One region of the Methylobacterium endophyticum genome, then DNA from elsewhere that is predicted to be linked to it. Evidence: predicted binding sites of a transcription regulator. Region 1 holds the regulator's gene; the other holds the start of a gene.
What was found. Region 1 encodes PhoB, which activates phosphate uptake and scavenging genes when phosphate is short. Its sites were predicted from a motif close to TGTCATNNANCTGTCAT; they were not measured.
Positions count from the first base shown of each region.

Region 2: ACP56T_RS20860 (inorganic phosphate transporter) is a predicted target of PhoB. The motif match lies at 12,120-12,136, and genes of this name have one in related genera.

Region 1 covers NZ_JBNHES010000003.1:49,435-65,029, forward strand. The annotation lists gene pstS (phosphate ABC transporter substrate-binding protein PstS) at 5-1,045, shown strand; gene pstC (phosphate ABC transporter permease subunit PstC) at 1,226-2,200, shown strand; gene pstA (phosphate ABC transporter permease PstA) at 2,219-3,118, shown strand; gene pstB (phosphate ABC transporter ATP-binding protein PstB) at 3,165-3,983, shown strand; gene phoU (phosphate signaling complex protein PhoU) at 4,013-4,735, shown strand; gene phoB (phosphate regulon transcriptional regulator PhoB) at 4,864-5,565, shown strand; gene ACP56T_RS04690 (hypothetical protein) at 5,600-5,722, opposite strand; gene ACP56T_RS04695 (hypothetical protein) at 5,719-5,952, opposite strand; gene ACP56T_RS04700 (GcrA family cell cycle regulator) at 6,028-6,564, opposite strand; gene ACP56T_RS04705 (patatin-like phospholipase family protein) at 6,976-8,178, shown strand; gene ACP56T_RS04710 (TFIIS helical bundle-like domain containing protein) at 8,358-8,486, opposite strand; gene ACP56T_RS04715 (flavin-containing monooxygenase) at 8,602-10,092, opposite strand; gene ACP56T_RS04720 (alpha/beta hydrolase) at 10,092-10,985, opposite strand; gene ACP56T_RS04725 (SDR family NAD(P)-dependent oxidoreductase) at 10,985-11,812, opposite strand; gene ACP56T_RS04730 (hypothetical protein) at 11,965-12,303, shown strand; gene ACP56T_RS04735 (hypothetical protein) at 12,321-12,701, opposite strand; gene ACP56T_RS04740 (NupC/NupG family nucleoside CNT transporter) at 12,905-14,155, shown strand; gene ACP56T_RS04745 (DUF167 family protein) at 14,142-14,474, opposite strand; gene ACP56T_RS04750 (cytochrome P450) at 14,588-15,595, shown strand, end outside.
Region 2 covers NZ_JBNHES010000028.1:12,130-27,724, forward strand. The annotation lists gene ACP56T_RS20805 (MFS transporter) at 1-941, shown strand, start outside; gene sauS (acylating sulfoacetaldehyde dehydrogenase) at 1,007-2,464, shown strand; gene ACP56T_RS20815 (succinate--CoA ligase subunit beta) at 2,461-3,603, shown strand; gene sucD (succinate--CoA ligase subunit alpha) at 3,600-4,517, shown strand; gene ACP56T_RS20825 (hypothetical protein) at 4,563-4,802, opposite strand; gene ACP56T_RS20830 (histone deacetylase family protein) at 4,963-5,991, opposite strand; gene ACP56T_RS20835 (GMC family oxidoreductase) at 6,137-7,813, shown strand; gene ACP56T_RS20840 (MFS transporter) at 7,891-9,258, shown strand; gene ACP56T_RS20845 (YeiH family protein) at 9,276-10,352, shown strand; gene sorA (SorA family sulfite dehydrogenase catalytic subunit) at 10,409-11,614, shown strand; gene sorB (SorB family sulfite dehydrogenase c-type cytochrome subunit) at 11,627-11,956, shown strand; gene ACP56T_RS20860 (inorganic phosphate transporter) at 12,204-13,838, shown strand; gene ACP56T_RS20865 (SRPBCC family protein) at 13,942-14,415, opposite strand; gene msrB (peptide-methionine (R)-S-oxide reductase MsrB) at 14,540-15,010, shown strand; gene msrA (peptide-methionine (S)-S-oxide reductase MsrA) at 15,025-15,595, shown strand, end outside.

The sequences.
Region 1 (15,595 bases):
TCATGTGAAGCCCTTCCGATACGCGCTCGCCCTCGGCCTCGCGACGGCACAGCTCGCCGGTGCGGCGCTCGCCGCCGACATCACCGGCGCCGGCGCCACCTTCCCCTTCCCGGTCTATTCCAAGTGGGCGGAAGCCTACCGCAAGGAGACCGGCATGGGTCTGAACTACCAGTCGATCGGCTCCGGCGGCGGCATCAAGCAGATCCAGGCCAAGACCGTCGATTTCGGCGCCACCGACGCGCCGCTGAAGGGCGAGGCGCTCGCCAAGGACGGCCTCGTCCAGTTCCCGACCGTGATGGGCGGCGTCGTCACCGTGGTGAACATCGCCGGCGTCGAGCCGGGCAAGCTGAAGCTCACCGGTGAGCTGATCGCCGACATCTACGCCGGCAAGATCACCAAGTGGTCGGACGCCAAGATCGCCAAGCTGAACGACGGCCTCAAGCTCCCCGACGCGACCATCACCCCGGTCTACCGTTCGGATGCCTCGGGCACGACGAACATCTTCACGACCTACCTCTCCGGCGTCTCCGAGACCTGGAAGAAGGACTTCGGCGCCGCCACCACGATCTCCTGGCCCGCCGGCCAGGGCGGCAAGGGCAACGAGGGCGTCACCGCCACCGTCAAGCAGGTCCCGAACGCCATCGGCTATGTCGAGTCGGCCTACGCCAAGCAGAACAAGCTCGCCTACGCCCTGATCCAGAACAAGGCCGGCAAGTTCCCGCAGCCCGACGACAAGGCGTTCCAGGCCGCCGCCGCCAGCGCCGACTGGAAGGCCGCTCCCGGCTTCGGCATCTCGCTGACCAACCAGGCCGGCGACGACGCCTGGCCGATCACGGCCGCGACCTTCATCCTCGTCCACAAGGACGCGGTCGACGCCGCCAAGACCGGCGCCGTGCTCAAGTTCTTCGACTGGGCCTACAAGAACGGAGACAAGATGGCCTCCGAGCTCGACTACGTCCCGCTGCCCGACAACGTCGTCGGCCTGATCCACGACGAGTGGAAGCAGATCAAGGACAAGGACGGAAAGCCCGTCTCCAACATGTGAGCCGCTGAGGCGCCCCGCGCTCCGGCCCGTCCCTCGGGGACGGCCGGGGCTACCGGGGCGCCGATGCCGCGACCGGGCTCCCGTCTCCGGCGGGACGCCCGGTGCGCACGACCGATGGAACCCCGGCTCGCCACCCGCGAGCCCGCGCGCTACCAAGCCTCCCAACGAAGAGAACAGCGGATGGCGGCCTTGACCGAAACGATCGCGATCGCCCGCACGGAGCGGACGACCCGCACCGGGCCCAGCAAGGGCGCCGACGCGCTCTTCCGTGCCGCCGCCTACGGCTCGGCGCTCCTGGTGCTGGCGATGCTGCTCGGCATCCTCGCCTCCATCGCCTATGGCGGCTGGCCGGCCTTCAAGGAATTCGGCTTCGGCTTCCTGACCTCGAGCGCCTGGAACGTCGGCACCGAGCAATACGGAGCGCTCGTCGCCGTCATCGGCACCCTGGCCTCGGCCTTCCTGGCGCTGCTGATCGGCGTGCCGCTCTCGCTCGGCATCGCCATCTACCTCACGCAGCTCTGCCCCGGCTGGGCCCGCAAGCCCGTCTCGATGACCATCGAGCTGCTCGCCGCCGTGCCGAGCATCATCTACGGCATGTGGGGCCTGTTCATCTTCGCGCCGCTCTTCGCGCGCTTCGTGCAGACCCCCGTATCGAACGTGGTCGAGGGCCTGCCCATCGTCGGCACGCTGCTCTATGCCCGCGTGCCCTCGGGGGTCGGCGTGCTCACGGCGGGCATCATCCTCGCCATCATGATCGTGCCCTTCGTGGCCTCGATCACCCGCGACATGCTCGACCAGATCCCGACCGTGCTGCGCGAGAGCGCCTACGGCATCGGCTGCACCACCTGGGAGGTGATCCGGCATGTGCTGGTGCCGCAGGCCTCCGTGTCGATCATCGGCGCGATCATGCTCGGCCTCGGCCGCGCGCTCGGCGAGACCATGGCCGTGACCTTCGTGGTCGGCAACGCCAACCGGCTCTCGGCCTCGATCTTCGATCCGGGCTCGACCATCGCGTCCCGCATCGCCAACGAGTTCAACGAGGCCGACGGCATGCAGCTCAACGCCCTCATGGCGCTCGGCTGCATCCTGTTCGTCATCACCTTCTTCGTCCTGATCGTCGCGCGCCTGCTCGTCCGGCGCGTGAAGGTCGCCTGAGCGGAAAGCCGGCCCCCCATGGACGCCACCAACACCCTTCCCGCCGCGCGCGCCTCGGTCCCCGCCGCCGTCAGCCGGGTCCGCCCCGGCCGCCGGATCGCGGATCGCATCCTGATCGTGTCGAGCACGCTCGCCACCGCCATCGGCATCGTCGTGCTCGGCTCTATCCTGCTGATGCTCATCGTCGAGGGCGTGAAGGGCTTCTCGCCGATGCTCTTCGTCGAGCCGACGCCGGGCCCCGGCTCGGTGGGCGGCGGCATCGCCAACGCCATCCTCGGCAGCCTGGTGCTCACCTTCATCGGCATCGTGGTGGCGACGCCCATCGGCCTCATGGCCGGCACCTACCTCGCGGAATACGGCCGCAGCTCGAAGCTCGCCGACCTGATCCGCTTCCTCAACGACATCCTGCTGTCGGCGCCGTCCATCCTCATCGGCCTGTTCGTCTACACGCTGATGGTGCGGCCCATGGGCACCTATTCGGGCTGGGCCGGCGGCGTGGCGCTCGCCATCATCGCCACCCCGGTGATCGTGCGCACCACCGAGGACATGCTGCGCCTCGTGCCCGCCACCCAGCGCGAGGCCGGCGCGGCGCTGGGCGCGCCGCCCTCCGTCGTGATCCGCTCGATCACCTGGCGGGGTGCCAGCGCCGGCATCGTCACCGGAATCATCCTGGCGCTGGCCCGCATCGCCGGCGAGACCGCCCCGCTGCTGTTCACGGCGCTGAACAACAACTCCTGGTTCAACGCGAACCTCCTCGGCGGCATCCCGAACCTGCCGGTGATGATCTACCAGTTCGCCCTCTCGCCCTACCCGAACTGGCAGCAGCTCGCCTGGGCCGGCGCGCTGCTCATCACGGTCACGATCCTGGCGCTGTCGGTGGTCGCCCGCGTCCTCGTCAAGAGCGAGCGCGCGCGCTGACGCGCCGCCGCTCTCCCCCCATTCCCCTCTCGAAGGACGCCACGCGATGAACGCCGCTTCCGGAATCACCTCCGCCCAGCTCACCGGGCGCCATCAGGCCGACGAGGGCGCCCCCGTGCGCATCGCCGTCAAGGACCTGAACTTCTACTACGGCAACTTCCACGGCCTGAAGAACGTCAACCTCAACTTCCACGACCGCCAGGTCACGGCGCTGATCGGGCCGTCCGGCTGCGGGAAGTCGACGCTGCTGCGCACCTTCAACCGCATCTACAGCCTCTATCCCGAGCAGCGGGCCGAGGGGCAGATCATGCTCGACGGCCGCAACGTGCTCGACTCCAGGGTCGATCTCAACGAGCTGCGCTCCAAGGTCGGGATGGTGTTCCAGAAGCCGACGCCCTTCCCGATGTCGATCTACGACAACGTCGCCTTCGGCCTGCGGCTCTACGAGCGCCTGCCCAAGGCCGAGCTCGACGTCCGCGTCGAGGAGAGCCTTCGCAAGTCGGCGCTCTGGGACGAGGTGAAGGACAAGCTCAAGCAGTCCGGCATGGGCCTCTCCGGCGGCCAGCAGCAGCGCCTCTGCATCGCCCGCACCGTGGCGCAGCGTCCCGAAGTGATCCTGTTCGACGAGCCGACCTCGGCCCTCGACCCGATCTCCACCGGCCGCATCGAGGAGCTGATCGAGCAGCTGCGCAGCGAGTTCACCATCGCGATCGTGACGCACAACATGCAGCAGGCCGCGCGCATCTCGCAGTTCACGGCGTTCATGTATCTCGGCGAGCTGGTCGAGTTCGGGCCGACGACGCGGATCTTCATGAACCCGACCAAGTCCCAGACCCAGGACTACATCACCGGCCGCTTCGGCTGATCCCGGAAGAGCGGAGCGAGGACCGGACCATGCCCGACCACATCGTCACCTCCTACGACAACGACCTCGAAAGCCTGCGCCGCTCGATCTCCGAGATGGGCGGCATCGCCGAGAAGATGATGACCGATGCGGGCGACGCCCTCGTGCGCCGCGACGCCGTCCTCGCCCAGGCCGTCATCGCCGCCGACAAGCGGCTCGACGCGCTCCAGCGCGAGATCGAGGAGCGCGCGGTGCTGCTCATCGCCCGCCGCCAGCCGCTGGCCATCGACCTGCGCGAGACCATCTCGGCGATCCGCGTCTCCGGCGATCTCGAGCGCATCGGCGACCTCGCCAAGAACGTCGCCAAGCGCGTGGTCGCGATCATCGACGAGCCGCAGCCGCAGAAGATCGTGCTCGGCGTCCAGCACATGAGCGACCTCGTGCAGGAGCAGCTCAAGGACGTTCTCGACGCCTATGCGAGCCGGAACACCCAGGCCGCCTACGACGTCTGGGAGCGCGACGGGGCGATCGACGCGCTCTACAACTCGCTCTTCCGCGAGCTCCTGACCTACATGATGGAAGACCCGCGCAATATCTCGTTCTGCACGCATCTCCTGTTCTGCGCCAAGAACGTCGAGCGCATCGGCGACCACACCACCAACATCGCCGAGACCATCCACTACCTCGTCACCGGCGAGAACCTGGCCGGCGAGCGCCCGAAGAACGACGCCTCCAACTACGCCACCGTGGCGCCGCAGCCGGCGGCTCCTTAATCAGCACGCAAGTCCGATACCGATCGGCGACGAGGACGCCCGTCGTCGATCGACCGCGCGGCCGCGGGGCGGCGGCCGCCCGCCGAACCTCACGGGTCACGACCCGTGAGACTTGGTATTGAGGCCCGATGAGCACGCACATCCTGATCGTCGAGGACGAGGAAGCCCTCACGCTTCTGCTGCGCTACAACCTCGAAGCGGAAGGCTTCTCCGTCGATTGCGCCGTGCGCGGCGACGAGGCCGAGCTGAAGCTCCAGGAGCAGGTGCCGGACCTCGTCCTCCTCGACTGGATGCTGCCCGGCCTCTCCGGCATCGAGCTGTGCCGGCGCATCCGCGCCCGCCGCGAGACCGAGCGGCTGCCGGTCATCATGCTCACCGCGCGCGGCGAGGAGGCGGACCGGGTGCGCGGCCTCGGCACGGGGGCCGACGACTACATCGTCAAGCCGTTCTCGGTGCCGGAGCTGCTCGCCCGCGTGCGCTCGCTGCTGCGCCGGGCCAAGCCCGCGCATGTGGCCAACCTGCTCGTCGCCGGCGACATCGAGCTCGACCGGCTGAGCCACCGCATCCGCCGCGACGGGCGCGAGCTGCATCTCGGCCCCACCGAGTTCAAGCTGCTCGAATTCCTGATGCAGAGCCCCGGCCGGGTCTTCTCCCGCGAGCAGCTCCTCGACGGGGTCTGGGGTCACGACGTCTATATCGACGAGCGCACCGTCGACGTGCATGTCGGCCGCCTGCGCAAGGCCATCAACCGCCCGCGCCAGCCCGACCCGATCCGCACCGTGCGCGGCTCCGGCTACGCCTTCGACGAGACCTTCGAGCTGGGTGAGTAGCGGCGTCGGTCCGCGCTCGCGGGGCGGTCGGCCCCTATTCGGCCGGGGTGTGGTGACGCGGGCGGGTGAGATGCGCGGTGATGGCGTAGATCACGAGGCCGCCCAGTCCCATCACGAATGGTGCGACGAACAACATATAGGTCTGGGCGGAGATCATGGCGGCAATCTCCCGAGAAGCCGTTGGGCTCCATAATGTAGCCCGCCGGCGAACGAAACCCAAACAGCGGCACCGAGGGCCAGTTCCCAGGCAGGTGCCGTCGGGGCGCTGAGGCCATAGAAGGCCGCTGCGGCCGGCGCGAGGACGCCGACTGTGACGGATGCCGTCGCCAAAGTGTTGAGCGCGGCCGCGCCCAGCTTGATGCGCTCCGTGACGATGGAATTCGTCACTCGCCGTGCTCCTCGTGCCGTCCAAGAAAAAAGGCCCGCTCGCGCGGGCCCTTTGGCTTCAAGACTGCGCTCCGCTCAGCGGAAGCCGGCCACCCGGCGGTCGCGCTTGCGCTCGGCGGCGGGCTGGTAGGCGATCTGGGCGTGGTGGGTGCAATAGGGCAGGCCGGTGATGGCGCGGGCGCCGCAGAAGCGGAACTCCGGCGTCGTCGGGTCGCCCATGGGCCAGCGGCACATGGACTCGCGCAGCTCCATGATCGTGACCCGTTCGGAGACGGCGAGCGCCACGGGCTCGGGAGCGGCCGCCGGCATCGGGAACTCCGGCGCCGGGCGCTGCACCGGCGGGGGCGCCGGCTCGGCGGCCTCCACGGCGGCCTCGATCACCACGGCATCGGCCTCCGGCAGCGTCTCGAGGGCGCCTTTCTTGCGGGCGCCCGGAGCGTCCGAGCCGGCCTTGATGCGGCCGCCCATGCCGAGGCGGTGGACCTTGCCGATGACCGCGTTGCGGGTGACGCCGCCGAGCTGCGCGGCGATCTTGCTCGCGCTCTGGCCCTCTTCCCACAGGCGGCGCAGCAGCTCGACGCGCTCGTCGGTCCAGCTCAAGCCCGCTTCCATGCTCGTCCCCCTTCGACTGGCCATCCGGCCGAGCGCGCGTCATCCGGCCCTTCGAGGAGCCAGCGGCACACACTCCGTACGTCTTGAAACCGTCCGTTACGCGCCGCCGGTCGCGGCCGCCGCCGGGGAGATCTGCCCCGATCGGCAGGCGAGACCCTACAGGAGGGCTCGCGGCAGACGCAAGAGTCGACGAATCGGTGCCCCGCTCGGGGGCGCGCGCTTTTCCACCGTGATCGGGAAAGCGGCCCGCGAGCGGCCTCGCGGAGGCACGCGAAGGCGGTGGCTGTGGCGCCCATGCATCACCCGTGCCCGGCGGCGCGATTGCGGGACGGGGGAGGGAACGCTACTATGGCCAAGCTCGTTCGACCGCCGTCATCCGTTCACCGAACACGCGCAGCGGAACCTCTCGCCATGACGACGTCGTCCCGACCGCGGTGGATGAGGGCGCTGCTCGCGCTGTCCGTGGGGGCGCCGCTGGCCGCCTGCTCGTCGATACCGCGCATTCCCTACACCGCCGGCGAGGCCGCGCTGGCGAGCGTCGCCAACATCCCCGGCGCGCGCGTCTTCGCGGACGCCTCCGCCGAGACCATCACCGAGATCGCCGGGCGGCCGGGGGCGCGCAAGCAGCGCTTCACCTATCTCGCCCTCTCCGGCGGCGGCGGCGACGGCGCCTACGGGGCCGGCGTCCTCAACGGCTGGTCGGCCTCCGGCGCCCGGCCCGAGTTCACCCTCGTCTCCGGGGTGAGCACGGGCGCGCTGATCGCGCCCTTCGCCTTCCTCGGGCCCCATTACGACGGCGTGCTCACCGAGATCTACACCAGCGGCGTCGCCGAGACCCTGGTGCAGAGCCCGAGCGTCGTGAACGTGCTGTTCGGCTCCGGCCTGTTCGGGGACGAGCGCCTGCGCGATCTCGTCGGCCGCTACGTCACGCCGGACTTCCTCGCCGCCGTCGCCGCCGAGCACGCCAAGGGCCGCCGCCTGCTCGTCGTGACCACCAATCTCGACTCGCAGCGGGCGGTGATCTGGAACATGGGCGCCATCGCCGCCAGCGGCGCGCCCAACGCCGTGGCGCTGTTCCGCGACGTGCTCACCGCCTCGGCCAGCATCCCGGCGGTGTTCCCGCCCCAGCTCATCGACGTGCAGGCCGAGGGCCGCGAGTTCCAGGAGCTGCATGTGGACGGCTCGGTGGTGACGCCGGTGTTCACCCTGCCGCAATCCCTTCTGCTCAAGGACGGGCGGCTGCGCACGGCCGGCGGCAAGGCCGACATCTATGTCGTCATCAACGGGCGGCTGGAGCCGGAATTCTCGGTCGCCCCCAACAACACCCTGTCGCTTGTCGGCCGGTCCTTCACCACCGCGAGCCGCGCCCGCAGCCGCGCGACGCTCGCCACCACCTACGCCTTCACCCGCGCCAGCGGCATCGGCTTCAACCTCACCTATATCGGCGAGGACGTGCCCAACACGACGAGCCAGGCCGGATTCGACACCGCCTATATGCGCCGGCTCTACCAGGCCGGCTTCGAGAAGGGCCGGGGCGGCACCTTCTGGGAGCATACGGTGCCCGCCGCGCCGGTGCTGACGAAAGCCGCGACGGTCGCCGCCGCCGCGCAATAGGGCCTGTCCAGGAGGCGCGGTCTCCGGCTCTCCGTTTTTTCTGAAAGCGCAAGGACCGAGACGCCGTCAGGCGCCTTCGGAGGCGCCTGACGGCCTCGAGCGGACGCGGCGGGACACGGAAAAAAAACCGCCCGGCGGGAATGCCGGGCGGCGGATCAGCCGGAGGCGGCTCCTACGGGCTACTTGCGCAGCAGCTTCGTGACGATGCGGCCGATGAGGTTGCTCGAATTCGCGTTGCGGTCGTCGCGGGCGACGGGGCGGTCCTCGTTGCCGAGAATCTTGGTGACGATGCGACCGATCAGGCTCATGGGACCCTCCTCGCGCCGGACGGCCCGGCAGGCGGACAGTGCTACGGCATAGCTTCCACCGACAACGGACGACTCGCCGCCGACGTTCCGGTCATATGGTGACGATACGCTCCCCTCAGGAGAGCCGGTAGTCGCGCAATCGCGGCCGGCGCGCCCCGCGCAGATAGGCGAGGACCGAGCCCGGCCACAAGGTCGTGTTGCGCCCTTGCGCGTCGAGATACCAGCTCGTGCAGCCGCCCGTCGTCCAGATGCTGTCGGCCAGCTTGGCGCGAACCTCCGCGAGGAAGCGCGCCTGCGCCTCCGGGCGGACCTCGATCGCTTTGGCGCCGGCCTTGCGCAGGGCCTTCAGGCAGCCGATCGCGTGCTCGACCTGCGCCTCGATCATCACGATCATCGAGTTGTGCCCGAGGCCGGTATTCGGGCCCATCAGCAGGAAGAGGTTGGGGAAGCCCGAAACGGTGATGCCCTGGAAGGCGCCCACGCCGTCGCGCCACGCCTGCGACAGGGCAAGCCCGCCACGCCCCACGGTGCGCACCCGCGACAGGCTCGCCCCCACGTCGAAGCCGGTGGCGTAGATCAGCACGTCGAGGGGGTGCTCCGTGCCGTCCTGCATGACGATGCCGGCGGGGGTGATGCGGGCGATGCCGCCGCTCTCGAGCGCGACGTTCGGGCGGGTCAGCGCCGGGTAATAATCGTCGGAGACGAGCACGCGCTTGCAGCCGAGGCGGTAGCGCGGCGTCAGCCTGTCCCGCAGCGCCTTGTCCGGCACGGCCTTCCTCAGATGGTGGCGGGCGAGGGATTCCGCCTGCGCCGTCAGCTTCGAGACCTTGGTGAAGCCGAGGAGCGCGCGCAGTTCGTGGATCCAGAAGAGCCTCTGCCGGAAGAGCCAGCGCGCCAGGGGAAGGCGGCGGAAGGCGCTCGTCTCGCGCGCGCTCATGGGCCGGTCGTGCTTGGGCATCACCCAGGGGGGCGTGCGCTGGAACAGCACGAGGCGGTCCGCCTCCGGGGCGATCAGCGGCACGAACTGGATCGCGCTGGCCCCGGTGCCGATGACGCCGATGCGCTTGCCCCTGAGATCGCAGCCGTGGTCCCAACTCGCCGAGTGGAAGCTTTTGCCGGCAAAATCATCGCGGCCGGGGATCGCGGGAATCGCCGGATGGTGCAGGGCGCCCATGCCGGAGACGAGGGCGCGGGCGCGCAGTGGTCCCCGGTCGGTCTCGACGCGCCAGAGCCCTTCCGCCTCGTCCCACACAGCCGCGTCGACGCGGGTGCCGAGGTGCAGATGCGGGCCGAGGCCCTTCGCCGCCACGGTCTCCCGCAGGTAGGCCGCGATCTCGGGCTGGCGCGGATAGAGCCGCGACCAGTCGCTCTTCGGCGCGAAGGAGAGCGAGTAGAGATGCGAGGGGATGTCGCAGGCGGCCCCCGGATAGGTGTTCTCGTGCCAGGTGCCGCCGATGCCGTCGCCCTTGTCGACGATCAGGAACGGCCCGATGCCCTCCTGAAGGCAGCGGATGCCCATGGCGATGCCGGAGAAGCCGGCGCCGACGATGAGGACGGCCAGCGTCTCCGAGGGCAGGGGGGCCGGGTCCGGCGCTGTCTGCGTCATCACGCGTCCCCTCGGGCGAGCCGGCTCCGCAGGAAGCGCGTCGCCTCGCTGAGCGAACGGCGCGCCTCCGGCACACGATAGCCGGCGAACTGCCAGGCATGCGGCACCACAGGAAACACCGTCAGCTCCACCGGGACGCCCGCCGCCCGCGCCTTCTCCGCGAGGCGGATCGAATCGTCGCGCAGCAGCTCGCGCTCGCCCACATGCAGCAGGAGCGGGGGAAGCCCGGCGAGATCGGCGAGCAGCGGCGAGGCCAGCGGGTCCGCCGGATCGGCCGGGCCGAGATAGGCCGGGCGCAGGCGCCGGAGCCCCTCCGGGTCGAACATGGCGTCGCGTCTGGCGTTCGCCCGGTGCGAGAGGCCGGTGCCGACGAGGTCCGTCACCGGCGAGAACAGCGCGGCCGCCCTCGGCAGGGGAAGGCCCGCCTCGCGCAGGCGCAGCATGAGGGCGAGGGCGAGGTTGCCGCCGGCCGAGTCGCCGGCCACCGCCGCCGGGCCCAGGGCGGCGAACTCCGTCCAGGCGGCGACGAGGTCGTCGATGGCGGCGGGGAAGGGATGCTCGGGCGCGAGCCGGTAATCGGGCGCGAACACCGTGAGGCCGCGCCGCGCGAAGGAGCCCGTGACCGGCCGGTGGGTCCTGGCCGAGCAGGCGACGAAGCCGCCGCCGTGGATGTAGAACAGGCGCGTCTCCGGCCGCTCCGAGGGCGCGGGGATCACCCATTCGCCGGAGATGCCCCCGAGGATGCCCGGCCGATAGGTCACGTCGAGGGGGTCGGGGAAGCTCGCCCCGTCGAAGACCCGGCGCACGCTCGCGAGGTCGCTCATGTCGCCGAGGCGCGGGCGCACCATGCGCCGGACCGCGAAGGCGTAGAGATGGGCCCGCAGGCTCGCCATCAGCGCTTCTGCCCGATGAGCCGGGCGAGCACCGACCAGTAGCCCACCGGCGCGAGCCGCTGGATCAGCGCGATGGCCTTGGCGTCGCGGCCGACGATGGCGCGCGGCGCCCGCCGCTCGATCGCGCGCAGGATCGCCGCCGCCGCGTCCTCGGGGCTCTGGCGCAGGAGCTTCTCGAACTCCTTGCGGGCGCGCTCGGCCTTCTCGGGGTCGAGGGTCTTCGACAGCCGGGCGTTGCGCGCGATCCCCGTGGCGACCCCGCCGGGATGCACAAGGGTGACGCCGAGCCCGGTGCCCGCATGCTCGTGGCGCAGGCTTTCGCTGAAGCCGCGAAGGCCGAACTTGCTGGCGCAATAGGCCGCCTGTCCGGGGGGCGCGACGATGCCGTAGAGGCTCGAGACGTTGACGATCTGGGCGGTCTCCTCGGCCATCAGCGCCGGGAGGAAGGCGTGGGTCATGCGCACCGCCGCGCGCAGGTTGACGTCCATCACCCACTCGAAATCGGCGAGATCGGTCTCGAAGAAGCGCCCGCCCAGCGCCACGCCGGCATTGTTGACGAGGAGCGTCAGCCGTCCGTGCCGCGCCAGCACCGCCTCGGGCAGCGCCCGGATCGCGTCGCCCTCCACGAGATCGAGGGGATGGGTGCTGACCGTGACACCGAGCCGTTCGGCCCCGGCGCGCGTACGCTCCAGGCCCTCCGCGTCGCGGTCGACGAGGGCCAGCGCGCAGCCCCGGCCGGCGAGGGCGAGGGAGAGCGCCGCGCCGATCCCGCCGGCGGCCCCCGTGACCAGCGCGACGCCGCCGCGCAACGGAAACGCCTGAGCCACGCGTGATCCCTTCCCAAGCCTCGCGTCCCGCGCCGCCTCCGGCGAGGCGAACGCACGACCGGCGCGATATACACCAAGGTGCCCCCGCTGCCAGGGCGGCGTCGGCCCGGCGCAGGTGGACCGTGGCGAGGAAACGGGGCGAGGGACCGGGAATGACAGCGCCTGCGACGCCGGACGGCCGCTACATCGTGGTTCGCGGCAGGCTCTGGCGCCGGTCCCGGCCCGATCTCGCGCCGGAGGAGCGGGAACGGCTCGTCTGCTCCCTCATGGCGGCGCGGCGGGCCGTTCGCGATGCCGGCCGGGCGGGCGACGATGCCGCGGTCGCATCGGCGCGCGGGGCGGTGGACGAGGCCAAGCGGGGGCTCGGCGAGCGCGGCCCGGTGTGGTGGAGCGACGGCGCCCCCGATCTCAACCGGCGCATGGCGGCGAACACGCCCTATGCCGCGTGGTTCGCCGGCCTGTCGAAGGAGAAGTCTCCCGAGGAGCGCTGAACGGCGTCGTGACGGGTTCAGTCCGCGCCCGGCCGCGAGAGCCGCAGGCGGAAGCCGTCGTCGAGGCCCGCCGGCAGCGGCGAGGAGGCCGCCCCCTCGCCGAGCCGCAGCGCGAAATCCAGCCCGGCGATCTCCGGCTTCGGCGTCGTCTGCGGCATCGCCTGGGCGACGCAGGCCGCGAGCATGACGGCGGCGGCGGCCTGGGCGCCGATCCAGGGCAGCAGCTTCGGCAGAAGGGTTTCCACGGCGCCGGGGGGCGACTCGTGGGCGACCGGAACCGCGAGGAGCCGGATCTCGCGCACGCTCGGATGCGACCGGGCGGGTGCGGCCTGCGAGAAATCGAACAGGTCCTCGTCCTGGGACGGCAGGTCGTGGGCGAGGGGGGAGAGCGCAGGCATCGTCGCGGGTTCCGCCGGGATCGTCCGCTCACATTCGAGCGGCCGTCTTGACGATCCCTGAACCTCAACGAGTCCCGCCGGGCCTTCCCGCGGGCATGCTTAACCGTCGCTTGACGGCCGTCCCCAGGCGGTTCGCGCCGGGCGCTGGCCCGGATCGCGCATGCGCGCCATCAGGGGAGCGGTCTTCGGGGTCGGCGGGGCGAATGGGCGAGCGGGTTTTCCATGCGGGGGCGAGCCTCGCGCTGCTTCTCGCCGTCGCGTTCCTGTTCTCCACCGACCGCCGGGCCATCCGCCCGCGCCTCGTGGCCGGGGCGCTGGCGCTCCAGGTCCTGATCGGCGCGCTGATCCTGTTCGTGCCCGCCGGGCGGGCGGCGCTGACGGCGGTGGCCGAGGTCGTGCGCGCGATCCTCTCCTACGGCGATCTCGGGGCGGCCTTCCTGTTCGGCGGCCTCGTCGAGCCGAAGATGTTCGAGCTGTTCGGCAGCGGCGGCTTCGTGCTCGCCTTCCGGGTGCTGCCGCAGATTCTCTACGTCTCGGCGCTGATCGGCGTGCTCTACCATGTCGGCGCCATGCAGGCGCTGGCGCGTGCCCTCGGGGCCGTGCTCCGGCGCATCCTCGGCACCTCCCCGATCGAGTCGTTCTCGGCGGTGGTGACGATCTTCATCGGCCAGAGCGAGATCGCGGTGGCGCTGCGGCCGTTCCTGCCCCTGCTCACCGGCTCCGAGCTGTTCGCGGTGATGACGAGCGGGGCGTCCTCCACGGCGGGCTCGATCCTGGCCGGCTACGCGGCGCTCGGCGTGCCCATGGACTACCTGATCGCGGCCTCGTTCATGGCGATCCCCGGCGGGCTCCTCTACGCCAAGATCCTGGTGCCGGCCACCGAGCCGACCCGCGTGCTGACCACGCGGGTGGAGTTCGCCGGCACGCGGGCGGCCAACGTCATCGAGGCGGCCGCCGACGGCACCCAGAAGGGGCTCGCGGTGGCGGCCGGCGTCGGGGCGATGCTCATCGCCTTCGTCGGGCTGATCGCGCTGGCGAACGGGTTCGTCGGCTGGCTCGGCGGCCATCTCGGCCTTCCCGGCGCCTCCATCGAGGGCGGGCTCGGGGTGCTGCTGGCGCCGCTCGCCTGGCTCCTCGGGGTGCCCTGGGAGCAGGCGACGCTCGTCGGCGGCGCCATCGGCCAGAAGATCGCGTTCAACGAGTTCTTCGCCTATGCCAGCGTCTCGCCGGTGCTCAAGGGCGGGAGCCTCGATCCGCGCACCGGCGCGATCCTCTGCTTCGCGCTGTGCGGATTCGCGAACTTCGCCTCGATCGCGATCCAGCTCGCGAGCTTCTCGAGCCTGGTGCCGGAGCGCCGCTCCGAGATCGCCCGCTACGGCCTGCGCGCCATCCTCGGCGGCACCCTCTCGAACCTGACGAGCGCGGCCATCGCCGGGTTGTTCATCTCGGGCTGAGCAGGGCGTCGAGGCGTGCGGCCAGCGCCGCCCCGTCGCCGGACACGCGCAGGATCTTTACCCGCGCGGTCTCGCCCGAGACGAGGGCGAGGGCCGATTTCGGCACCCCGAGGGCCTTGGCGAGCAGCGCGATCAGCGCCGCGTTGGCGGCGCCCTCGACGGGAGGCGCCGAGACGCGCACCTGAAGCAGGCTGCGCCCGTCCGCGTCGAGCACGACGCCGCCGATGCCGTCGCGGCCGCCGCGCGGAGTCAGCCGGACGGCGAGGCGCAGGCCCTCGGGCGTGACGGTGTAGGGCTGATCCGGCTTGCTCAGGGACACAGGGACGACCGATCCGGCGCGGAGAGGGCGGGAGCCATGCGGCGGCACCGGCTTTACAGGCACCGCCGGTTTCCGGCACTCCCCGCGCGGACCGAAGGCCGCGAGGAGCATCCATGGAATCGACGCTGGCCGCGCCCGACGCGCTCTCCCTCGGGCTCGCCTCGCCGCGCCCGGTGCCGGCGGTGCCCGAGGCCCCGGCCGAGGACCTGCCGCTCTTCGCCTACCTGAAGGCGATCCGCACCAACGCCGTCTCCGGCTGGCCGCGCCGCGCCTACGAGGATCTCGTGATCGAGCGGCGGCTGATGGGCCGGCGCAGCCTGACGCTCAGCGATCCGGCCGGCATCCGCCGCGTCCTCATGGACAACCAGGCGAACTACGTGCGCACCCCGGCCTCTGTGCGCATCCTGCGCCCCATGCTGGGGGACGGGCTGCTCATCAGCGAGGGCGCGTCCTGGCGCCACCAGCGCCGGACCCTCTCCCCGGCCTTCACCCCCCGCGCCACGGGCGAGCTCGTCCCGCATATCGCCGATGCGGTCGCGGCGGCGCTGCGCGAGATCGAGGCGCAGGCCCGCTCCGGGCCGGTGGACCTGTTTCCGCTGCTGCACCGGATGGCGCTGGAGATCGCCGGGCGCACCATGTTCTCGGTGGGCATGGAGCGCCACGGCGAGGAGCTGCGCGCCCTCATGGTGGCCTATAGCGGGCGCCTCGGCCGGCCGCATCTGCTCGACATGCTGCTGCCGCTGCGCGTGCCGGCCCCTCTCGACCTGCCCCGCGCCCTGTTCCGCCGGCGCTGGGTGCGCTTCCTCGACCGGATCATCGCCGCGCGGGCCGCCGAGACGGCCCCGAGGGCCGAGCGCGACCTCCTCGACCTGATGGGGGCCGCGCGCGATCCCGAGACCGGCGAGGGATTTCCGCCGGAGCAGCTGCGCGATCAGGTGGCGACCATGCTGCTCGCCGGCCATGAGACCACCGCCGTCGCCCTGCTCTGGGCCTGCACCCTGCTCGCCCGCGATCCCGAGAGCCAGGAGCGGGCGGCGGCCGAGGCGCGCGCGGCGGATGCGGACGGCGACCCGAGGGGGGCGCTCGCTTCGCGCCTGACCTTCACGCGGGCGGTGATCGAC
Region 2 (15,595 bases), on a different contig from region 1:
CCCGCGCGCTGGCGAACTGGATGGCGGCGGACCGGCGCGGCTTCGCTCAAGGCATCACCCACGCCTTCGCCCGGCTCGGCAACGCGCTGACGCCGCCGCTGATCGCCTTCCTCGTGGTGGCCCTGTCCTGGCGCGACTCCTTCATCATCGTCGGCCTGATCAGCTTCGCCTGGGTCGGCCTGTGGTGGTTCTACTTCCGCGACGATCCGCGCTCCCACAAGCACATCACCGAGGCCGAGCTCGCCGTCCTGCCGCCCATGAAGATCGCCACCGAGCGCAAGGCCGTGCCGTGGCGCCGCCTGCTCAAGCGAATGATGCCCGTGACCATGACCGACTTCTGCTACGGCTGGACCCTGTGGCTGTTCCTCAACTGGATTCCCTCCTACTTCCTCCACGAGCACAACCTCGACATCAAGAAATCGGCGATCTTCGCCTCGGGCGTCTTCTTCGCCGGCGTCGTCGGAGACACGGTGGGCGGCATCGTCAGCGACCGCATCCTGAGGAAGACCGGCAGCGTCTCGAAGGCCCGCGTCAGCGTCATCGTGGTGGGCTTCCTCGGCGCCTTCGCCTTCATGCTGCCGGTGATCTTCGTGAAGGACCTCGTCACCGTGGCGCTCTGCCTGTCCGGCGCGTTCTTCTTCGCCGAACTGATCGTCGCGCCGATCTGGGCGGTGCCCATGGACATCGCGCCCCAGCATTCGGGCACGGCGTCGGGCTTCATGAACTTCGGCTTCGGGCTGGCCGGCATGATCTCGCCGGTGGTGTTCGGCGCCATCATCGACGCCACCGGGCGCTGGGACCTTCCCTTCATCGCCTCCCTCGGCCTGCTGCTGCTGGGCGCGGTGCTGGCCCTCAGGATGCGCCCCGACGAGCCGTTCCTCGACGATGTCGAGCCGGCGGCCCCCGCCCCCCAGCCGATGGCGGTCAGGCCGAGCGCCTGACCCCTCCTCCCGCGCCCCGGCGCGGCTTCCGAACCCTCCTCCTCCGCTCACCCAAGGAGCAAGCGATGTCCGTCGCCCTCGTCCAGCCGCTCGGCCGGCCCGGTCCGGCCACGACCTACGATCCCTCCCCCGTCGAGGCCGTGATGGCCCGCGCCCGCGCCGCCCAGAAGATCTTCGCCGAGGCCGATCAGGAGGGCGCCGACGCCGCTGTCCGGGCGCTGGCCTGGTCGCTCTACAAGCCGGAGCATGCTCGCGAACTGGCGGAACTCGCGGTGGCCGATACCGGTCTCGGCAACGTCGCCGACAAGATCCGCAAGAAGCAGCGCAAGACCTTCGGGACGCTCCGCGACCTGCTGCGCGGCCGCTCGGTCGGCGTGATCGAGCACGACCGCGAGAAGGGGCTGGTGAAATACGCCAAGCCCATGGGCGTGGTCGGCGCCGTGACGCCCTCCACCAACCCCGGCGCGACGCCGGTCAACAAGGCGATGATGGCGCTCAAGGGCCGTAACGCCATCGTGGTCGCGCCCTCCCCGCTCGGCTACCGCACCACCGCCCGCGTGGTGGAGCTGATGCGCAACGAACTCACGAGCATCGGGCTTCCCGCCGACCTCGTGCAGATCCTGCCGGACCCGGTGACGAAGGACTCCACCGAGACCCTGATGAAGCTTTGCGACCTCGTGGTCGTGACGGGCTCGCAGGACAACGTGCGCCGCGCCTATTCGAGCGGCACGCCCGCCATCGGCGTCGGCGCGGGCAACGTGCCGGTGATGATCGACGAGACCGCCGACCTCGACGCGGCGGCGGAAAAGATCCGCGACTCGAAGATCTTCGACAACGCGACCTCCTGCTCCTCGGAGAACTCCGTGGTCATCGTGGACGCGGTCTACGACGAGGCCATCACGGCGCTGGAGCGGGCCGGCGCCTATCTCTGCACGCCGCAGGAGAAGGCGCGCGTTCAGGACAAGCTTTGGGTCAAGGGCAAGCTCAACCGCGACCTCATCGCCCGCGACGCCGACGTGCTCGCCAAGGCGTTCGAGCTGTCCCCGAAAGCCGAGGGCAAGGCGTATTTCCTCGTGGAGGAGGACGGCGTGGGCAAGGAGCATCCCTTCTCCGGCGAGAAGCTGGCGCTGGTGCTCACCGTCTACCGCGCCAAGGACTTCGCCGCCGCCAAGGAGCGTGTGCGCGAGATCCTCGACCACCAGGGCCGAGGGCATTCCTGCGGCATCCACACCACCGACATGGACCGCGCCCGCGAGCTCGCCGAGGACCTCGACGTGGTGCGCGTGCTGGTGAACTTCGCCCACACCTTCGGCAATGGCGGCGGCTTCAACTCGGGGCTCGGCTTCACGCTCAGCATGGGCTGCGGCTCCTGGCAGAAGAACTCGATCTCCGAGAACCTGAGCTACCGGCACATGCTCAACATCACCCACCTCGTCACCCCCATCCCGGAGGACAAGCCGAGCGAGGAGGAGCTGTTCGGGCCCCATTGGAAAAAGATCGGCCACGAGGAGGCGGGACGATGAACTTCCTGGAGCACGCCGCGAAGGCGAAGGTCCTCGCGCCGGCCGGCATCCCGGTGCCGCGCGGCATCCTCTGCGACAGCCCCGAGGCGGCAGCGACCGCCTTCGCCGAACTCGGCCCCTGCATGGTGAAAGCCCAGGTGCCGACCGGCAAGCGCGGCAAGGCAGGCGGCATCAAGCCGGCGAACACCGCAGACGAGGCGAGGACCGTCGCCGAGCGCATCCTCGGCATGAGCATCGACGGGCACCGGGTCCATACGGTGCTGCTGGAGGAGCAGGCCAGGATCGAGCGCGAGTTCTACGCGGCGATCCTCACCGATTTCGGCAGCCGCAAGCCGCTGGTGCTGTTCTCCACCGAGGGCGGCATGGATATCGAGGAGGTGGCGGCCACGCGTCCCGACGCGCTGCGGCGGCACCTCGTCGACGCGGATGCCGGATTCGATACGCAAGCCGCCCGCGCCCTCGTGGCGGGGCTCGATCTCGGCGCCGCGGAAGCACAGGTGCCGGAGATTCTGGCGGCGCTCTACCGGCTGAGCGGCGAGGTCGATGCGGAACTGATCGAGATCAACCCGCTGGCGCTCCTCGCCGACGGCCGCGTGGTCGCCCTCGACTGCAAGCTGACCCTCGACGATTCGGCTGCCTTCCGGCAGCCGGAGCTCGCCATGGCCGCCGCCGCCGAGCCGATGACGAAGCTGGAGCAGGAGGGGCTCGACCACGGGCTCAAGTTCATCCAGCTCGACGGCAATGTCGGCGTGCTCGCCAACGGCGCCGGGCTCACCATGACCACCATGGACGTCATCAGCCATTGCGGCGGGCGGCCGGCGAACTTCCTCGAGATCGGCGGCGAGGCCTACACCAAGTCCGAGACGGCGCTGCGGCTCGTGCTCTCGAATCCCGGCGTGAAGAGCCTCGTCGTCAACTTCTGCGGCGCCTTCGCCCGCACCGACGTGATGGCGGAAGGCGTCGTCACCGCCTGGAAGCGGCTGAACCCACAGGTGCCGGTGTTCTTCTCGATCCACGGCACCGGCGAGGACGAGGCCGTGCGCCTCGTGCGCGACGGGCTCGGCATCGAGCCCTTCGACCTGATGGAAGACGCGGTGCAAGCCGCCGTTCACGCCGCCGAGGGAGGCGCAGCCCGATGATCATCTATCGCCAGACCGCCCGCGTCCTCGTCCAGGGCATCACCGGCAAGCAGGGGACCTTCTGGGCCGAGAAGATGATCGGCGCCGGCACCAGAATCGTCGCCGGCGTCAATCCGAAGCGCGCCGGGGAGACGCATCTCGGCGTGCCGGTCTACGCCACCGCCAAGGCGGCCATGGCCGAGACGCCCTTCGATGTCGCCGTGATGTTCATCCCGCCCTCCACCGCCAAGGACGCGGCGGTGGACGCCATCGAGGCCGGCACGAAGACCGTCGTCATCCTCACCGAGCACATCCCGGCCCGCGACGTGATGGCGATCCACCACGCCGCAGCGCGGCACGGCACCCGAATCATCGGGCCGAACACCGCCGGCATCGTCACGCCGGGCGAAGGTTTCGTCGGCATCATGCCGGGGCATAACGGCAACATCTTCCAGCCGGGCGAGGTCGGCGTGATCTCACGCTCGGGCAGCCTCGGCACGCTGATCTGCCTGAACCTGACCCGCGCCGGGATCGGCCAGTCGGCCTTCCTCGGGATCGGCGGCGATCCGATGATCGGCACCACGACGCGCGACGCGCTGATGGCGCTCGACCGGGACGAGCGCACGCGAGCGGTGGTGCTCGTCGGAGAAATCGGCGGAGCGATGGAGGAGGAGGCGGCCGAATACGCCGCCGGCATGAGCAAGCCGGTGGTGTCCTTCATCGCCGGGCGCGCTTCGCCCCCCGGCAAGAAGATGGGCCATGCCGGCGCGATCGTGTCTGGAAACGTGGGAAGCTATGCCGGCAAACGAAAGGCGCTGGAAGCGGCCGGAGTCGCGGTCGCCGACACGCCTTCCGAGATCCCGCACCTGCTGGGGCAGGCCCTCGGCGGGACCGGATCCGTCATCGGCGACGGCGCGGAGATGCTGCGCGCGTGACGCAGCCGAACGCCGGCTCCCGGACGATCCGGGGGCCGGCGGGAATCAGGCGGCGATAAGCTGCTGGAGGTAATGGCCGAGCGCGGCGACGCTGCCGAAATGCTCGGCGAAGTCGGGATCGAAATAGGCGGCCCGCGCCGCGACGATCACCACGACGAGCGCCCAGAACGCGCCGACGCCGGCCTTCAGCGCGATGCGCGAGGCCGTACGGCTCGCAGGCGCAGCAGCGCCGCGCAGATCCTGCGTGACGGGCTCGCCGAAGGGATCGAACTGAAGCTGGCGCATGACCTGAATTCGCTTGCTCAACACAGGCATTACATGTCGTGGACGCCGCCTGCGAAGCAATAGTCGCGTATTGCTATTTCGAGCGCGGAACGAGAGGTTTCTTCTCTCTCCGATGCTCGCGGGAGAAGACCGATCTTTTCACCCCCGGCGGGGGCTCCGATCACCCCACGGCCGCCTCGAAAGCGGCCAGGAAGGCGACAAGATTGCGCGGCAGCGCCTCGCACAGATAGCCTCCCTCCTGGACGATGGCGGTGGGCAGTCCGGCCCGCGCGATCGCCTCGGCCGCCGCCGAGAAGCCCGCCGTCGTCACCTTGAGGGCGCCGATGGGATCGTCCTGAGAGGCGTCGAGACCGAGCGCCACCACGAGGGCGGCCGGCCGATGCGCGGCGACGGCATCCAGCCCCTCCCGGATCGCGGCGAGCCAGGGCCCGTCGCCGGCCCCGTGCGCCACGAGGAGATTGCGGTTGAAACCCGCCCCTTCGCCGCTGCCCGTCTCATCGGAATAGCCGGCAAAGAACGGGAAGTAGTTCGCCGGATCGGCATGGACCGAGACGGTGAGCACGTCCGGGCGGGCATAGAAGATGCCCTGCGTCCCGTTGCCGTGATGAACGTCGATATCGAGGATCGCGACGGGTCCGCCGGTCGCGCGCCGCAGATGCCCGGCGGCGATGGCGGAGTTGTTCAGGTAGCAGAAGCCGCCGGCTGAATCCGCATAGGCGTGGTGGCCGGGCGGCCGGCAGAGGGCGTAGGCGCGCCCCTCCGCCAGGGCCGCCTCGGCCGCGCCGATGGCCGCCTGCGCCGTCCCGTAGGCCGCGGCCCAGGTGCCGGCCCGGATCGGGGTCGAGGTATCGGCCGTGTAGAGCCCGAGCAGGCCGAGCATCCCCGTCGGCCGCCGCCGCATCTGGGGCCGGGCGAAATGGCCGGTTAGGATCTCCTCGCCGACCTCGCCGAGCTCGCCCCGGCGCTCCCAGGCCTCCCGCAGGAAGGCGACGTAGCCGGCATCGTGGACCGAGAGGACCGGCGCGAGGCCGGCATCCCCCGCCTCGGCGAGATCATGTCCGGCCTCCCGGACGGCGTCGCGCAGCAGCAGGTAGCGGGCCGCCTGCTCGGGATGCGGGATCAGGCTGCCCCGCCGGAAGAACGAAACCGGATCGTGCAGAATGCTGCCGGGGTGATGGACGATCCGCATGCCGACGTCTCCCATTTCGCAAGCGACGCATTGACAGAAGCACCATATATCACTTTAATCGAATGAAACGTACCGTTTTTCGAGACAAATGAGCTTGAGCGGGCGGACGAGCCGGGAAAACCCGGTAGCTTCTAGGGAGACGGCGATGCAGCGCGCCGAAGTCGATTACGTCGTGGTAGGCGGGGGCACCGCCGGCTGCGTGCTGGCCAACCGGCTGTCCGCCGATGGCCGCCATTCCGTTCTGCTGCTCGAGGCGGGCCCGCGCGACAGCTCGCCCTGGATCCATCTTCCCATCGGCTACGGGAAGACGATGTTCCACAAGACCCTGAACTGGGGTTTCTACACCGAGGCCGAGCCGGCCATGGCCGGGCGCAAGATCTACTGGCCGCGCGGGCGCACCCTCGGCGGGTCGAGCTCCATCAACGGCCTGATCTTCGTGCGCGGGCAGGCCGAGGACTACGACCATTGGGCCGAGCTCGGAAACGCCGGCTGGTCCTGGGACGACGTGCTGCCCTACTTCATCCGCTCAGAGCACAACTCGCGGGGCGCCGGGCCGGCCCATGGCGGCGACGGCCCGCTCTGGTGCTCGGACATCGAGCATAAGCACGAGCTGATCGAAGGCATCATCGACGGGGCCCGCGAACTCGGCGTGCCGCGCACGGCCGACTTCAACGGCGGCGACCAGGAGGGCGTCGGCTACTACCAGCTCTTCACCCGCAAGGGCTGGCGATGCAGCACGGCGGTGGCCTATCTCGATCCGGCGCGTGGCCGTCCGAACCTGCGCATCGAGGTCGAGGCCCAGGCCACCGGGCTGATCCTCGACGGGCGCCGCGCGGTAGGCGTGCGCTACCGGCAGGGCGGCGAGATCCGCGAGGTCCGCGCGCGCCGCGAGGTCGTCCTGGCGGCCGGGGCCCTCCAGAGCCCGCAGCTCCTGCTGCTGTCGGGCATCGGGCCGGCCGGGGCGCTCGCGGCGCAAGGCATCGAGGTCAGGCACGACCTGCCCGGCGTCGGCGAGAACCTCCAGGACCATCTCCAGATCCGGCTGATGTACAAGGTCGCCAAGCCGATCACCACCAACGACGAGCTCGCCACCCTGCACGGCAAGGCGAAGATCGGCCTGCAATGGCTGCTGACGCGCAGCGGCCCGCTCGCGGTCGGCATCAACCAGGGCGGCTTGTTCACGCGGGTGATGCCGGGGCCCGGAACCCCGGACGTGCAGTTCCACTTCGCCACGCTCTCCGCCGACATGGCCGGCGCCAAGCCGCATGCGTGGTCCGGCTGCACCTTCTCCGTCTGCCAGCTCCGGCCGGAGTCGCGCGGCACCGTCACCTTGCGCAACGCCGATCCGTTCGAGGCGCCGGTGATGCGCGCGAACTACCTCGCCACGGAGACCGACCGGCAATGCACGGTCGAGGGCATCAAGTTCGCCCGCAGGCTCGCCGCCACCAAGGCGCTGAGCGGCCTGATCTCCGAGGAGCACAGGCCCGGCCGCGACATCCAGGGCGACGACGCGCTGCTGTCCTTCGCCCGCGAGACCGGGGCGACGATCTTCCACCCGTCCGGCACCTGCAAGATGGGCAACGACGACATGGCGGTGACGGACGCGCGGCTGCGGGTCCACGGCATCGCGAACCTGCGCGTCGTCGACTGCTCGATCATGCCGACGCTGATCTCGGGCAACACCAGCGCGCCGGTGGTCATGATCGCCGAGAAGGCGTCGGACATGATCCTGGCCGACGCCCGCGCGCGGACGGACGGCCAGCCCGTCCAGGTCTCGAGCCAGGCGCCGGGTCGGCCGGCACTGGCGGAAGCGCATCACTGAAACACACACAATCACGACCTCCGCATCCGCCGCCGGCGGACAGGGAGGCGGGACGACCACTGAGGGAGGCGGTCATCATGGCGGGAACGGGACTGAACGGGAGCGGGGCGGCAAAGCCCGGCGGCCTGGGACGAGTGGTATCGGCGGCGCTGATCGGCGCGACGATCGAGTGGTACGACTTCTTCCTCTACGGGGTTGTCGCGGGCATCGTCCTGAACAAGCTCTATTTTCCGGTCAGCGATCCGCTGGTCTCGACGCTGCTCGCCTACGCCACCTTCGCGGTGGGCTTCGTGGCGCGGCCGCTCGGCGGCGTGGTGTTCGGGCATTTCGGCGACAAGGTCGGCCGCAAGAGCATGCTCGTCATCACGCTGATGCTCATGGGCGTGGCGACCTTCCTGATCGGGATGGTGCCGACCTACGCGCAGATCGGCGTGGCGGCCCCGATCCTGCTGCTGTTCCTGCGCGTCATCCAGGGCATCGGCCTCGGCGGCGAATGGGGCGGCGCGGTGCTCATGGCCTTCGAATACGCGCCGCCGGAGAAGCGGGGCCTCTATGCGAGCATCCCGCAGATCGGGCTGGCGCTCGGCCTCTGCCTCGCGTCCGGCGTCGTCGCGGCGCTGTCCTACGGGCTCACCGACGAGCAGTTCCTGTCCTGGGGCTGGCGGCTCGCCTTCCTGCTCAGCGTCGTCCTGGTGGCGGTGGGCGCCTATATCCGCCTCAACGTGATGGAGACGCCCGAGTTCTCGAAGGTGAAGGAGCAGAACCGCGAGGCTGCGATCCCCTTCGTCTCGATGATCAAGGGCTACCCGAAGAACGTGCTCGCCGGCATGGGCGCGCGCATGATCGACGGCGTGTTCTTCAACATCTTCGCCGTATTCTCGATCGGCTATCTGACGCAGACGCTCAAGATCCCGCGCACCGAGGCGCTGCTCGGCGTCTGCGCCGCCGCGCTGGTGATGTGCGCGACGATCCCCTTCTTTGGCGCGCTCTCCGACCGCTTGGGACGGACGCGGGTCTATGCCTGGGGCTCGGTCATCACGGGACTGTCGGCCTTCCCGGCCTTCTGGATCTTCCTGACCCATCCCGAGAGCACCACCGCCATCTACATGGCGATCATCCTGCCCTTCGGCATCCTCTATGCATCCGTCTACGGGCCGGAAGCGGCTCTGTTCTCTGAGCTTTTCCCGGCGCGGGTGCGCTACACGGGCATCTCGTTCGTGTATCAGTTCTCGGGAATCTTCGCGAGCGGCCTGACCCCGATCATCGCCACCGCCCTGCTCCAGTACTCCGGCGCCGACAAGCCCTGGCTGGTGTGCGGCTACTGCACGCTGGCCGGTCTGATCAGCGCGGCGTCGGCGATCTGGATCGGGCGCGCGAGCGGCCGGGAATTGGCGGAGACGACCGGGTCCGGTACGGCGCGGGTCGAACGGACACAGCCCGCGTGACGGGCACAAGCGGGAGCATCGTCGATGACGGCAAAGCGGTGACGGGTCCGGCACGGACCCACGCCCTCGGAGCCCGGCTCGCCGGGCTCCTGCCCGGCATCGGGCTCTGCATCGCGGTGACGCTCGTCTCCCTCGGCATCCAGCATGCCGAGGAGGGTGCCTTCGGGCACCCTTACGTCGAGGCGCTCGTCATCGCGATCCTGCTCGGCATGGCGCTGCGCACCGCCTGGGCGCCGAGCCAGCGCTGGCGGGCGGGGATCGCCTTCAGCGCCAAGCAGCTCCTCGAGGTGGCGGTGATGCTGCTCGGCGCCTCGATCAGCTTCGCGGCGATCCTCGCCTCGGGGCCGCTCCTGATGGGGGCCATCGTCGCGACGGTGGTGATGACGATCTTCGCGAGCTTCGCCATCAGCCGCGGGCTCGGGCTGCCGACCAGGATCTCGATCCTGATCGCCTGCGGCAACTCCATCTGCGGCAACTCGGCCATCGCCGCCGTCGCCCCCGTGATCGGCGCCGACGGCGACGACATCGCCTCCTCGATCTCCTTCACGGCGATCCTCGGCGTGGTCATGGTGCTCGGCCTGCCGCTGCTGATCCCGCTCTTCGGCCTCTCGGCCAACCAATACGGCATCCTCGCCGGGCTCACCGTCTACGCCGTGCCGCAGGTCCTGGCCGCCACCGTGCCGGCCGGGCTCGCCGCCACGCAGATCGGCACCCTGGTGAAGCTGGTGCGCGTGCTGATGCTCGGCCCGGTGGTGGTCGCCTTCTCGCTGCTGGCGCCGCGCCTGCGCGGGGACGACCCGAACCCGGCGCCTGCCAAGCGCCTCGGCCTGTCGAAGCTGGTGCCGTGGTTCATCCTCGGATTCCTGGTGCTCGCGGCGCTGCGCTCCCTCGGCCTCGTGCCGGATCTCGCCATCGGCCCGATCACCAAGGTCGCGGGCCTGCTCACCGTGGTCTCGATGGCGGCGCTGGGGCTCGGCGTCGACGTGCGGATCCTCGGGCGGGTCGGCGGGCGGGTGACCGCGGCGGTGACGCTCTCGCTGCTGCTGCTGCTCGCGATCAGCCTCGGGCTGATCCACCTGCTCCGGCTCGGCTGAACGATCGACGACGACGGCCGGCCCGCAGAGGCCGGACCGATAACGGGAGGGACGCAATGATGCATCGACGCGAGATCCTGCGCGGCGCGGGCGCCGCCCTGCTCGCCGCCGGGCCACTGGCCAGCCGGCGCGCGTGGGCGGCACCGGACAGCGTGACCCTGCCCTTCGGCGCGGGCGAGCGCCGGCTGGCGGCCTATCCGGGCAAGCGCCCGCTGCTCCTGACGACGAGCCGGCCGCCGCAGCTCGAGACGCCGTTCGCCGTCTTCGACGAGGGCGTCATCACGGCCAACGACGCCTTCTTCGTGCGCTACCACCTCGCCGACCTGCCCCTCTCCATCGATCCGGACACGTTCCGGCTGGCGGTGAAGGGCACCGTCGAGACCCTGCTCTCCCTGTCGCTCGCCGAGCTGAAGGGGATGCCCTCCGTGGAGCTGGTGGCGGTCAACCAGTGCTCGGGCAACTCGCGCGGCTTCGTCGAGCCCCGCGTCGCCGGCGGACAGCTCGGCAACGGCGCCATGGGCAACGCCCGCTGGACCGGCGTGCCGCTCAAGGCCGTGCTCGACAAGGCCGGCGTGAAGAAGGGCGCGGTGCAGGTCTCGTTCGAGGGGCTCGACGGGCCGGTGCTGCCCGAGACACCGGACTTCGCCAAGGCCCTCGACATCGACCACGCACGCGACGGCGAGGTGATGCTGGCCTGGGCCATGAACGGCGAGGACCTGCCCTGGCTGAACGGCTTCCCCCTGCGCCTCGTGGTGCCGGGCCATTACGGCACCTACTGGGTGAAGCACCTCAACACGATCACGGTGCTCGACAAGCCCTTCGACAGCTTCTGGATGCAGAAGGCCTACCGCATCCCGGCCAATGCCTGCGCCTGCACCGAGCCGGGCAAGGCGCCGGGCTCGACGGTGCCGATCGCCCGCTTCAACGTCCGCTCCTTCGTCACCAGCCTGGCCGACAAGGCGACGGTGAAGGCCGGCGAGACCACCTTGCGCGGCATTGCCTTCGACGGCGGCTACGGCATCACCGAGGTCGCCGTCTCCACGGACGACGGGCGGACCTGGGCCTCCGCCGCGCTCGGCCAGGACCTTGGGCGCTACTCCTTCCGGCAGTGGACGCTGCCGGTGAAGCTCGCCCCCGGCGCCCATGCCATCAAGGTCAAGGCGACCAACCGGATCGGCCAGTCGCAGCCCCTCGACCCGCTGTGGAACCCGCCCGGCTACATGCGCAACGTGGTCGAGACCGTCCGCGTGACGGCGGCCTGAGGGAGGCACGCAATGACGAACCGCATTCCGCTCCGGGCGCTCGCCGCCGGCCTCACCCTCCTCGCGGCGGGCGGGGCGACGGCCGCCCCGCGCAGCTACGTCCTCCCCGAGGAGACCGCCCAGCTCAAGCCCGCCAACAATCACGAGGGGCAGGCCGGGTTGGCGGCGGCGCAGGGCGCCTGCCTCGCCTGCCACTCCGCCGACTACATCGCCATGCAGCCGCCGAAGAAGGGCAAGGCGTTCTGGGAGGCCGAGGTCACAAAGATGATCAAGGTCTACGGCGCGCCCATCGACGAGGCGGACGGCAAGGCCATCGCCGCCTATCTCGCCGAGACCTACTGACACCCTCTTCGGTTGACCTGTTCGGCTGCGGTTGCTCCTCCTCTCCCCGCGCGTGCGGAGAGAGGAGGCCCCGAACGAACCCGCTCCGATCGACAGGAGGCGGTCTGAAACAAGCGCAAACAGCGTGGGACGACACGTCCACCGGCGGGGTTTGATCCCGCCTTGTCACGAAAGCGTCGCCGCCGCCGGCCCAGGGTCCGCCCCGCGAGGATCAACGAATCCTTAAAACTGCGCGGGGCTGATCGATATGGCTGGGTCAACGGTGGGTCATCTGGAGCCGGGAGCGCTCCAACAGGCGCCGGGCGAGCGTCACGGCCGGCCCAATCTCGACGGTAACGGCTCGATCGCGATGGCGATCGTCTTCATGGGCGCCGTCACCGCCGCGCTCCTCTACGTGGGGTACAGCATCTACGCCGACGTGGACGCCACCGGCGCCAAGATGACGAGCTACCTGCCCTACATCCTGCTCTTCGTCGCCCTGGTGATCGCGCTCGGCTTCGAGTTCGTGAACGGCTTCCACGACACCGCCAACGCGGTGGCCACCGTGATCTACACCCACTCGCTGCCGGCCAACGTGGCCGTGGTGTGGTCGGGCTTCTTCAACTTCCTCGGGGTGCTGCTGTCCTCCGGCGCCGTGGCGTTCGGCATCGTCAGCCTGCTGCCGGTGGAGTTGATCCTCCAGGTGGGCTCCGGCGCCGGCTTCGCGATGGTGTTCGCGCTGCTGATCGCGGCGATCATCTGGAACCTCGGCACCTGGGCCTTCGGCCTGCCGGCGTCCAGCTCCCACACCCTGATCGGCTCGATCATCGGCGTCGGCGTCGCCAACGCGCTGCTCCACGGCCGCTCCGGCACCTCCGGCGTCGACTGGACCAAGGCCACCGAGATCGGCTGGTCGCTGCTGCTCTCGCCGATGGTCGGCTTCTTCGCCGCCGCCGCGCTGCTGCTCGCCCTCAAGGTCGCCGTGCGCAACAAGGCGCTCTACGAGGAGCCCAAGGGCAAGGAGCCGCCGCTCTGGATCCGGGGCCTGCTCATCGCGACCTGCACCGGCGTGTCCTTCGCCCACGGCTCCAACGACGGCCAGAAGGGCATGGGCCTCATCATGCTGATCCTGATCGGCACCGTGCCCACGGCCTACGCCCTCAACCGCGCCCTGCCCGACAGCTCCATCGTGCAGTTCCAGAAGACCTCGACCGCCGCCGCCGAGGTCGTCTCCGGCAAGGCCGCCGGCTACTCCATCATCGGCGATCCCCGCCCGGCGGTGACGGCTTACGTCGCGGCCCACAAGCTCGAGGGCGGCACCTACCCGTCGCTGTCCGTGCTCATCGGCCAGATCCGCGATCAGGTCGACCGCTACGGCAGCCTGGCCAAGGTGCCGGCCGACGTCGTCGGCAACACCCGTAACGACATGTACCTCGCCTCGGAGGCCATCCGCTTCCTGATGAAGGACAAGGAGAGCGAGCTCTCCGCGGCGGAAGTCTCGACGCTCAAGTCCTACAAGGGCAGCCTCGACGAGGCGACGCGCTTCATCCCGACCTGGGTCAAGGTCGCCGTCGCCATCGCGCTCGGCCTCGGCACCATGGTGGGCTGGAAGCGCATCGTCATCACGGTCGGCGAGAAGATCGGCAAGACGCACCTCACCTACGCCCAGGGCGCCTCGGCCGAGCTCGTCGCGGCCTGCACCATCGCGGCGGCGGACGTCTACGGCCTGCCGGTCTCGACCACGCACGTCTTGTCGTCGGGCGTCGCCGGGACCATGGCGGCCAACCGCTCGGGTCTCCAGCTCTCGACCCTGCGCAACCTCGCCATGGCCTGGGTGCTCACCCTCCCCGTCGCGATGCTGCTCTCGGGCACGCTCTACGTGATCTTTTCGCGGATCTTCTGAGACCGGGTCTCTCCACGGCTCTCCCCGCCTTCGGAACGATGAAATCGCTCCGAAGGCACCAACATCAGACGAGCCGGCCCTTCGCGGGGCCGGCTTTTCTCGTTCACAGCGTCGCGACGAGCGCCGCGAGCTGGTCGGTGCACAGGCCCCAGCCCTGGTGGAAGCCCATCTTCTCGTGGGTGTCCTTGTCCTCGGCGCTCCAGTGGCGGACGCGGGCGGTGTAGCGGGTGGCCGCCCCCTCCGCCTCGAAGGTGAGGATGCCGGTCATGAAGGGCTTGGCCGAGGGCACCCAGGCGGACGTATAGGCGTCGGTGAAGACGAGCCGGGCGTTCTCCACCACCTCCAGATAGACGCCGCGATTGGGGAATTCCTGTCCGTCCGGCGAGCGCATCACCACGAGGCTCGATCCGCCGGGCCGCACGTCCATCTCCGCATGCGCCGTCGTCCAGGGCGAGGGCGCGAACCAGCGCACCAGCAGCTCCGGCTCCGTCCAGGCCCGAAAGAGCTTCGCCGGAGGCGCCTCGATCAGGCGGGTGAGGACGAGGTCGCGGTCGGCGTCCGGGGCGGCGGCGGTCATGCGGCGTCTCCGTTGCTGTCGCGGACAACCCTAGAGGAGGAGGACGAGCCCGCCAAACCGGGCGTGTAACCCGCGCCGCGCGCCCGCGAATAACCGGACGGGACGAGACCGGAGGAGCCCGCCGATGAACCGCCGCGACAGCCTGCTTGCGGGAGCCTCGCTGCTCGCCGCCCTGCCCTTCCTCCCGCGCCGCGCCGCCGCCGAGGCGTTCGCGGTCAGCTTGAGCGACGCGGAATGGCGCCGCCGCCTGAGCGCGCCGGAATACGCCGTGCTGCGTGGACACGGCACGGAGCGGGCCGGCAGCAGTCCTCTCGACCGCGAGAAGCGGGCCGGCACCTTCGCCTGCGCCGGCTGCGACCTGCCGCTGTTCTCTTCCAAGACGAAATTCGACAGCGGCACCGGCTGGCCGAGCTTCTACGCGCCGCTGGACAACGCCGTCGCCCAGGCGTCCGATACGTCCTTCGGGATGGCGCGCACCGAGGTGCATTGCCGGCGATGCGGCGGCCATCTCGGGCATGTCTTCGACGACGGCCCGGCGCCCACGGGCCTGCGCTACTGCATGAACGGCGTCGCCCTGCGCTTCACCGCCGCCTGACCCCGGAGACCACGATGACACCGCAACGCTCCCTCCGCCTCCTCACCTTCGTCACGGCGCTCGGCCTCGCCGTCTGCCGGCCGGCGGGCGCCGACGAGGCCGCCCGGCGCCTGCCGGAAGCGGCCCAGCCCTCCGCCGAATCCGGCGGGCTCAAGACCGCGACGATTGCCGGCGGCTGCTTCTGGGGCGTGCAGGGCGTCTTCCAGCATGTCCGGGGCGTCACCCGCGCCGTCTCGGGCTATGCCGGAGGCACCAGGGAGACGGCGAACTACCGCAGCGTCGGCGGCGGCGACACCGGCCACGCGGAGGCGGTGCGCATCACCTACGATCCGGCGGTGATCCGCTACGACGAGATCCTGCGGATCTTCTTCTCCGTCGCCACCGACCCGACCCAGGTGAACCGCCAGGGCCCGGACGACGGCACGCAGTACCGCTCGGCGATCTTCCCGGCGGACGGGGCCCAGGCGAAGGTGGCGAAGGCCTATATCGCCCAGCTCGACGCGGCGAAGCTCTACGCGCGCCCCATCGCCACGACGGTGGAGCCCGGCGCCGCCTTCTACCCGGCGGAAGCCTACCACCAGGACT